2 regions of the Kutzneria viridogrisea DSM 43870 genome follow, and region 2 is predicted to be linked to the other one. Evidence: riboswitches for the same ligand, from Rfam matches in the RefSeq annotation. Region 2 holds a riboswitch; the other holds the start of a gene.
The links. Region 2 has a riboswitch for glycine ahead of KALB_RS38350 (L-serine ammonia-lyase). Riboswitches for the same ligand answer to the same signal wherever they lie in the genome.
Positions count from the first base shown of each region.

Region 1 (4,408 bases), 310 kb from region 2:
TGATAGGCGGGGAGCTGTTCCCCGTAGCAGTAGATCTCCACCTGCGGGTGCGGTTCGCCGGCCGCGCAGATGGCCCGCTGCGCGCGTGCGGTCAGCGCCACCAGGTCGGTCTCCTCGGCGGCCTGCACCAGGTAGACCCGCTTGGGCTCGGGCCACGGGGCGCCGTCGATCGGTGCGCGCCACGCCCGCCACAGGCCCTCCGCGCCGGGCTCGCCGCTCACCGCGGCCACGGCGGCGTCGTCCACCGTGTCCTCGGCGGACCAGCCGCCCAGCCCGAAGGTGTAGGGCAGTGCGGGCGGGTGGTCGGCGGGGGCGAGCCCGCGCAGGGCAACGGGGTCCTCGCCCGCCGACAGCAGGGCGCGGACCAGTGCGTCCTGGTTGGTCTCGGTCAGCGGTACCCGCTGGTGGACGGCGGCGAAGGCCACGGACCTGGCCACCTCGGTGGTGCGGCCCTCGGCGAGCCAGCGGCGTGCGGTGCAGAGCAGGTCGTCGGGCAGTTGCCCGGCGAGTGCGGCCAGCGCGGTGCGCAGCGGCGTGGAATCGACCTGGGGCGGGGCATCGGACACGATCACGGCATCCGCGACGAGCACCTGGCGATCCTCCTCCCCGAGGCAAATGCAATTGTGCAAGGGTACGACAGCCAATTGCTGGTCAACAGGTCTCTGGCTGGCGGGAAGCTGAAGGTTTCGACGGACGGGCAAACTCTGTGCCCGATTACCCCTTGCGCCGGGCCGATGCGGCGCAACGTGGAGCGAACACGCAGGTCAGCGCCGGTCTACATGGCGTGGAGGCGGCGTGAAGATCCTCTGAAGAGAGCGGTTGCACGCTGTGTACCCGGGGGATCACCGTCGAGGAGGAAGCAGATGGACAGAGTGTGGGTGGCCGTGCATGCGGGCGATCCGATCACGCTGGCTGGGGCCATCAGCTACCTGCGTGCCCGTAGCGAGGTGCAGGTCGTCCCGGCGAGCCGGTTGTCCGAGGCACACGTGCTCGTGGTGTGCGTGGACACCGTGAACGCCGATGTGATGAGTCTGCTGCGCAGGACCGCTGACCAGGGTTCAGTCAAGATCGTGCTGGTGACCGACCGCTTCAACGACGCCGACCTGCTCACCGCTGTGGAGTGCGGTGTGGTCGGGGTGCTGCCCAAGGCCGCCGCCAGTGGCGACCGACTGGTGCACGCGGTGCTGGCGGCCAAGCGTGGCATGGGCGACATGCCGCCGACGCTGCTCGGCTCGCTGCTGTCACAGGTGGAGCGGCTGCACAAGGAGGTGCTGCGCCCCAACGGCCTGACCGCCTCGGGGCTGGCACCCAGGGAGATCGACGTGCTGCGGCTGATGGCCGAGGGCTGGGACACCGCCCAGATCGCCACCAAGCTGTCGTACTCGGAACGGACCGTGAAGAACGTGGTGTACGCCGTGATGAGCAGGCTGGGCCTGCGCAACCGGCCGCACGCCGTGGCCTATGCGATGCGCGCGGGTGTGATCTAGAGATCGGTCGAAGCCCCTGGTTCCAGGCGCGGAGGGGCGCCTGGAACCAGGGGCTTCGCCGTGGTTGACGCTGCGGGGCGCGGCCACATACCGTTGCCCCCCGCAAGACCGACAACTTCACGCTCGCGCCGTTGACGCCGTGCGGGAGAGTCCTGCCGAAGCCGGGCAGGCGCCGAAGGAGCAATCCCTCCCCGGAATCTCTCAGGCACCCACACCGCTCGGACCAGGCGACTCTGAAAAGCAGGTGCTCGCACCTCGCCGAAGGTGAAAGCCGCTCGCGCGGCGAAACTCTCAGGCCCATGACAGAGGGGGAGGCTCACTCCGACAGCGAGGGGTCTCCATGAGTTCCGCGGACGCCGTGACCAGGCGCACACCGCTGCACGACGTGCACGAGAAGCTCGGCGCGAAGTTCACCGACTTCGCAGGCTGGCAGATGCCGCTGCGCTACGAGGGCGACCTCGCCGAGCACAACGCGGTCCGCGGCAGCGCGGGTCTGTTCGACCTCACGCACATGGGCGAGATCGTGCTCAGCGGCCCGCAGGCCGGTGCCGCCCTGGACTACGCCCTGGTCGGCCACGCCTCGGCGATCGCCGTGGGCAAGGCCCGCTACACGATGATCTGCGCCGAGAACGGCGGCATCCTGGACGACCTGATCGTCTACCGCACCGGTGAGCACGAGTACCTGGTCGTCGCGAACGCGGGCAACGCCACCGTCGTCGCCGAGGCGCTGATCACCCGCGGTGCCGGGTTCGACACCGAGGTCCGCGACGAGTCCACCGGCTACGCCCTGCTGGCCGTGCAGGGCCCGGACTCCGCCGGGATCCTGGCCGCGCTGACCCCCACCGACCTGTCCACCGTGCGCTACTACGCCTCGTACCCGACCACCGTCGCGGGCGTGGACGTGCTGCTCGCGCGCACCGGCTACACCGGCGAGGACGGCTTCGAACTGTTCGTGGCCCCGGACTCGGCGCAGGCGGTGTGGACGGCGCTGCACGAGACGGGCCGGGTCGTGCCCTGCGGCCTGTCCTGCCGGGACAGCCTGCGGCTGGAGGCGGGCATGCCGCTGTACGGCAACGAGCTGACCGCCGAGCTGACCCCGTACGACGCGGGTCTTGGCCGGGTGGTGAAGCTGGACAAGCCGGGTGACTTCGTGGGCAGGGCCGCGCTGGAGGTGGCCGCCAAGTCCACGCCGAGCCGGAGCCTGGTCGGCCTGGTGGCACCGGGTCGCCGGGCGCCAAGGCACGGCTACCGTGTTGTCGATCCCGAGTCCGGTGCCGAGCTGGGTGTGGTCACCAGTGGCGCCCCGTCGCCGACCCTGGGACACGCCGTGGCCATGGCCTACGTCGACACCGAACGCGCCGAACCGGGATCCGCGCTGGCCGTCGACATCAGGGGCACCATGTCCCCCGTCGAGGTCGTGGCGCTGCCGTTCTACCGCCGATCCGCCTGAAAGGGTGCACAACTGATGACCGCCGTTCCCGAACACCTGGAGTACACCGCCGAGCACGAGTGGGTGTCGGTCACCGACGGGCTCACCAAGGTCGGCATCACCGCGTTCGCCGCCGAGTCGCTCGGCGACATCGTGTACGTGCAGCTGCCCGAGGTCGGCTCCGCCGTCACCGCGGGCGAGCCCTGCGGGGAGCTGGAGTCCACCAAGTCCGTCAGCGACCTGTTCGCCCCGGTCACCGGTGAGGTCGTGGCCGTCAACGACAAGGTCGCCGACGACCCCGCCGTGGTCAACACCGACCCGTTCGGCGACGGCTGGCTGTTCACAGTGCGCGCCGAGGAGAGCCAGGACGGCCTGCTCAGCTCCGACGAGTACGCCGCGCTGATCGAGGAGGCCGCGGAATGACCCCGCCCGAGCTGACCACCCCGCTTGGCGAGCTCGACCCCGAGGTCGCCTCGGCCATCGACGCCGAACTGGGCCGCCAGCGCGGCACCCTGGAGATGATCGCCTCGGAGAACTTCGCCCCGCTGGCGGTGCTCCAGGCGCAGGGCTCGGTGCTGACCAACAAGTACGCCGAGGGCTACCCGGGGCGCCGGTACTACGGCGGCTGCGAGCACGTGGACGTCATCGAGCAGCTGGCGATCGACCGGGTGAAGGCGCTGTTCGGCGCCGAGCACGCCAACGTGCAGCCACACTCCGGGGCGCAGGCCAACGCCGCCGCCATGTTCGCGCTGCTCAACCCCGGGGACACCATCCTGGGCCTGGACCTGGCGCACGGCGGGCACCTGACGCACGGCATGCGGATCAACTTCTCCGGCAAGCTGTACAACGTGGTCGCCTACCACGTGCGGGAGTCCGACTACCAGGTCGACATGGCCGAGGTGGAGCGGCTGGCCCGCGAGCACAAGCCGAAGATGATCGTGGCGGGCTGGTCGGCGTACCCGCGCCAGCTGGACTTCGCGGCGTTCCGGCGCATCGCCGACGAGGTGGGCGCCTACCTGATGGTGGACATGGCCCACTTCGCCGGGCTGGTGGCCGCCGGGCTGCACCCGAACCCGGTGCCGCACGCCGACATCGTCACCACGACCACGCACAAGACCCTGGGCGGTCCGCGCGGCGGTGTCATCCTGTGCCGCCAGGAGCTGGCCAAGAAGATCAACTCGGCGGTGTTCCCCGGCCAGCAGGGCGGCCCGCTGGAGCACGTGATCGCCGCCAAGGCCGTGGCCTTCAAGGTCGCCGCCAGCGAGGCGTTCCGCGAGCGCCAGCTGCGCACCCTGACCGGTGCGCGCATCCTCGCCGAGCGCCTGCTCGGTGACGACGTGGCCGCGGCTGGCGCCACCGTGCTCACCGGCGGCACCCAGGTCCACCTGGTGCTGCTCGACCTGCGCAAGTCCGAGCTGGACGGGCAGCAGGCCGAGGACCGGCTGCACGAGATCGGCATCACCGTGAACCGCAACGCGGTGCCCTTCGACCC
Region 1 is NZ_CP007155.1:9,110,983-9,115,390, forward strand. It holds gene KALB_RS39875 (hypothetical protein) at 1-590, opposite strand, end outside; gene KALB_RS39880 (helix-turn-helix transcriptional regulator) at 864-1,487, shown strand; glycine riboswitch at 1,620-1,714, shown strand; glycine riboswitch at 1,715-1,803, shown strand; gene gcvT (glycine cleavage system aminomethyltransferase GcvT) at 1,828-2,937, shown strand; gene gcvH (glycine cleavage system protein GcvH) at 2,953-3,339, shown strand; gene glyA (serine hydroxymethyltransferase) at 3,336-4,408, shown strand, end outside.
Region 1: linked by a shared signal. The riboswitch ahead of gcvT (glycine cleavage system aminomethyltransferase GcvT) and the one ahead of KALB_RS38350 (L-serine ammonia-lyase) in region 2 are both predicted to bind glycine.

Region 2 (4,408 bases):
TGTTGGCCTGCGCGGGATTGGTCGTGGGCAACGTGATCGCCACCGCGTCGCGCCCCGCGTCCAGCCACAGCTGCGCGGAGTCGATCGACACCGGGTTCAGGTCCTTGCTGCCGTCCGCGGCGTACCGGTACGGCGCGGTCAGCGAGCCGCGCGCCCCGTACCAGTCGGACCCCGACAGGCTCGCCTGCGTGGTCGTGCCGTCCGCGTAGTGCACGGTGGCCGGCCCGCCCGCCGCCCCGTACGAGCAGGACACCAGCAGCATCGCCGAGGTGTAGCGGCCCTTGGGCAGCGTGATCCGCTGGCCCATGGCGACCACGTTGTTCTTCGCCCCGGGCGCAGAGGAGGGGAACTGGTAGGGCACCCCGTCGACCACGATCCGCCCGGCCGCGAACACCTCGGCCGGGTAGGTGTAGCCCGAGCCGTCGAAGTTGCCGTCGTGGAGCGCGATGGAGTCGATGCCATCGTTGTCGAAGTAGCCGTCGAGCGGTACGGGGACCGGGTCGGGCACCGTGGTGGCCGGTGCTGCGCTGGCGAACGCGGTGCCCGTGCCCGAAACCGTGGCCAGCACTGTCGCTCCCAGTGCCATGCCCAGGACGTTCCGGCGTGGATAGGTCGGCATTGAGCCTCCTGCGCGCGGCGATTCATCGGATGACTGAATCCTGTTGTGGCCTACCTCACGCTGTCAACCCGTCAGGTGACGTCGCCCAACTGGACCAGTTCCGTGATGCCCCGGGCTGCCAGGTAGGCGGAATCATCCGACCTGTCCGCCAGTACGGTGGCCACTCGCACGCCCTGCGCGGCCAGCCGCATCCAGGCCTCGAAGAACGCCCCGCCCGGCCCCGACTCGCGCCGCGAGTCCAGCCCGCCGCCCTCGAAGACCAGTGCCGTCTTGCGCACGGCGGGCTGTGGCGGCGTGCTCCGCAGTTCGCGCACCGCCCGGCTCACCGTCTCGGCCAGCGGCTTGCGGCTGCCATCGGTGCGCAGCAGGCCCAGGCCGTACTCCAGCACCGGGTAGTCCACGAACCGGCGGTCCACGTCGTGCGAGCACCACCAGGTCACGCCCCAGACGTCGGCGCAGGTCGTGACGTTGGCAAGCGTTTGCGCGGCGTATTCCGGGGCGTCCGCGACCGGGATGTGCGGGTCGGGGGCGCCCAGCTCCTGCACCCAGATCACCCGGCCGACCTCGCCGTAGGCCCTGGCCAGTTCCGTGCCGTACTCGGCGAGGTGGGTGACCTCAGTGGACAGCGGGCCGTAGCGGCGCGCGCAGTCCAGGCTGAACACCCACGGGTGCACGGTGGTCATGGCGCCCTTGCGCGCGCTGGCCTGCGGGGTGAACGGGTGGCCGTCCACGTACCAGGCGTCGTCGAAGGCGGAATGGCAGTGCGGGTGGTCCGGGTCGGCCTGGGCGCAGACCGCCAGCAGGTGGTCGATCCACGCGTCCACCTGCTCGGGGGTGCAGGGGTTGTGCGGCACGAGGTTGTTCATCTCGTTGCCCAGGGTCATGCCCAGGTAGTTCGGCTCCCCGCGCAGGGCCGTGGCCAGGGTGCGCAGCAGCAGCGCCTGGCCCGCCAGCACGTCGGGGTCGGTGAAGACGTTGCGCTGGTGCCAGGTCTGCGTCCACGAGGGGTAGAAGTCAAAACTGGACAGGTGGCCCTGGATGCCGTCCACGGAGACGTCCAGCCCGGCCGCCGCCGCCAGCCGGACCAGCTCCAGCAGTTGCTCGACCGCCCGCTCCCGCACCACGCCCCGGTTCGGCTGGAACACCGGCCAGATCGGGAAGACCCGCACGTGGTCCAGGCCCAGCCCGGCGAGGTCGTCCAGGTCCTTGCTGATCGATCCCGGGTCGAAGTCCAGCCAGGCGTGCCACCACTGCTGGGACGGGGTGTAGTTGGCGCCGAACCGCATTAGCTCTCCTTCACGCTCGTGCCGCCAACACTTCCGGTCACCTACAGTGGGCGTCAACAACTCCAAACAGGCCGAGTACCCGCGTTCGTCGCGTGGTGCACAGCCCGGTCGGGAGAGCTCTCGGTTCACGCCGGGGCGCCGAAGGAGCAAGCACTCCCCGCACACTCTCAGGCAACAAGACCGGCCGGGCGAGGCGACTCTGGAAAGAGTGTGCGCGGTCGTGCACGCCCACCCACGGTGCAAGCTGTCGCGGTCGTGGCGGTGAAGCTCTCAGGTCCCATGACAGAGGGGGAGCCAACCGACTGACCTGGTTCGGGACCCGACCCGACCACCGCACCGTGGAGTGACCGTATGGCCATCAGCGTGTTCGACCTGTTCTCCGTGGGGATCGGGCCGTCCAGCTCGCACACCGTGGGGCCGATGCGCGCCGCGAGCATGTTCGTGCGGCGGCTGCGCGAGGCCGGGTTGTTCGACCGGACCACCCGGGTACACGCGCAGCTGTTCGGCTCGCTGGGCGCCACCGGGCACGGGCACGGCAGCCCCAAGGCCGTCATGCTGGGCCTGGAGGGGGAACAGCCCGAGCTGTGCGACCCCAGCAACGCCGACGACCGGGTCGCCGAGATCCGCCGCGACCGCAGGCTCACCCTGGGCGGGCAGCGGCCGATCGAGTTCGTCGAGGACACCGACCTGGTCATGCACCGGCGCAAGCAGTTGCCCTTGCACCCCAACGGCATGAGCTTCGCCGCGCTGGACGCCGATGGCACCGAGCTGGACAGCGCCGTGTACTACTCCGTCGGCGGCGGCTTCATCGTGGACGAGACCGCCAGCGGCACCGACCGGATCAAGCCCGACAGCACCCCGCTCGCGCACCCGTTCACCACCGGGGACGAACTGCTCGCCAGGACACGGGAAACCGGCCTGTCCATCAGCGACATCATGCTGGCCAACGAGTTGGCCTGGCGCGAGGAGTCCGAGGTCCGGTCCGGGCTGCTGCACATCTGGCAGGTCATGCAGGACTGCGTGGAGCGCGGCTGCACCGTGGAGGGCGTGCTGCCCGGCGGGCTCAAGGTCCGGCGCAGGGCCGCCGACCTGAGGCGCGGGCTGTCCAGCGAGCACTTCACCACCGACCCGCTGCGCGTCATGGACTGGGTGACCCTGTTCGCCCTGGCCGTCAACGAGGAGAACGCGGCGGGCGGGCGGGTCGTCACCGCCCCCACCAACGGCGCCGCCGGGATCGTGCCCGCCGTGCTGCACTACTACGCCCGGTTCGTGCCCGGCGCCAACGAGGACGGAGTGGTCCGGTTCCTGCTCGCGGCGGGCGCCGTTGGTGTGCTGTTCAAGGAAAACGCTTCCATCTCCGGTGCCGAGGTGGGCTGCCAGGGCGAGGTCGGCTCGGCCTGTTCCATGGCCGCAGCCGGGCTCGCCGAGGTGCTGGGCGGCACCCCCGAGCAGGTGGAGAACGCCGCCGAGATCGCCATGGAGCACAACCTCGGCCTGACCTGCGACCCGATCGGCGGCCTGGTGCAGATCCCGTGCATCGAGCGCAACGCGCTGGCCTCCATCAAGGCCATCACCGCCGCACGCATGGCACTGCGCGGGGACGGCGCCCACTTCGTGTCCCTGGACAAGGTCATCAAGACGATGCGCGAGACCGGCCGGGACATGAAGGACAAGTACAAGGAGACCGCGCGCGGCGGCCTGGCCGTCAACGTGATCGAGTGCTGATCACTGCCTCCGACCTGCGGCGACCTTTTTCGTTGCCACTCGGCACTTCTCGCCACTGCGCGAAGTCTGACGGCCTGGCGATGACCTGATCTTGGTCCGTCCAGACCCCTGCGTCATCCCGACACGAAGCCGATCCTGCGGACGGTGGTGCCGGGTCAAGGCGTGCTTTCTCGCCCTGTCCCGGTGCCGCCGGCCGTGGTCATGATCGTTCCTCGCTCGCGAGAGTCAGCTTGTTGCTTGTGCTGGCAGGACGTGAACCTGGCGCTCGATGTCCTGCTGCGCCAACTCAACCAGGTGCTGCGGGGCTGGACCGCCTACTTCAAGCACGGATCGTCGAAGGCAACCTTGTTGCCTGATCGCATGCGATGAGGGCGAGGATGAAATCCTCCCTGGCGAAGCGGCGTCCGATCGCCAGACCGAGCTGGTGCCCGACGCCTCGCGCTCATCTCACTTCTTGCGACGCTGCCGACCCGTTGGTCGCGGCGGCGAACGCCGCCGCGACCAACACCCTCACTGGTCGACCGGTGCCGGCCAGGGCTTCTGCTTGTCGAGTTCTTCGTGCACGAGCTGGAGGAAGGCGCGGACCTCGTTCTCGCCGTACGGCGGTTCGATGTCCGCGGTCACCGGGTCGGACTGCCCGAGAGCCTGCGCGATGGCCTGTGAGTACGCCTGGGGGCCGTGCGAGAAGTACTTGCGGGCGAGCATGGCCTCGGCCATGCTCGTCGCCACGTCGCGCTCCAGGCTCGGCGCGCGGAACAGCCCGTAGATCACCGAGTTC
Region 2 is NZ_CP007155.1:8,796,656-8,801,063, reverse strand. It holds gene KALB_RS38360 (alpha-L-fucosidase) at 1-619, opposite strand, end outside; gene KALB_RS38355 (glycoside hydrolase 5 family protein) at 691-1,905, opposite strand; glycine riboswitch at 2,005-2,098, shown strand; gene KALB_RS38350 (L-serine ammonia-lyase) at 2,257-3,630, shown strand; gene KALB_RS47975 (group II intron maturase-specific domain-containing protein) at 3,883-3,999, shown strand; gene KALB_RS38345 (hypothetical protein) at 4,141-4,408, opposite strand, start outside.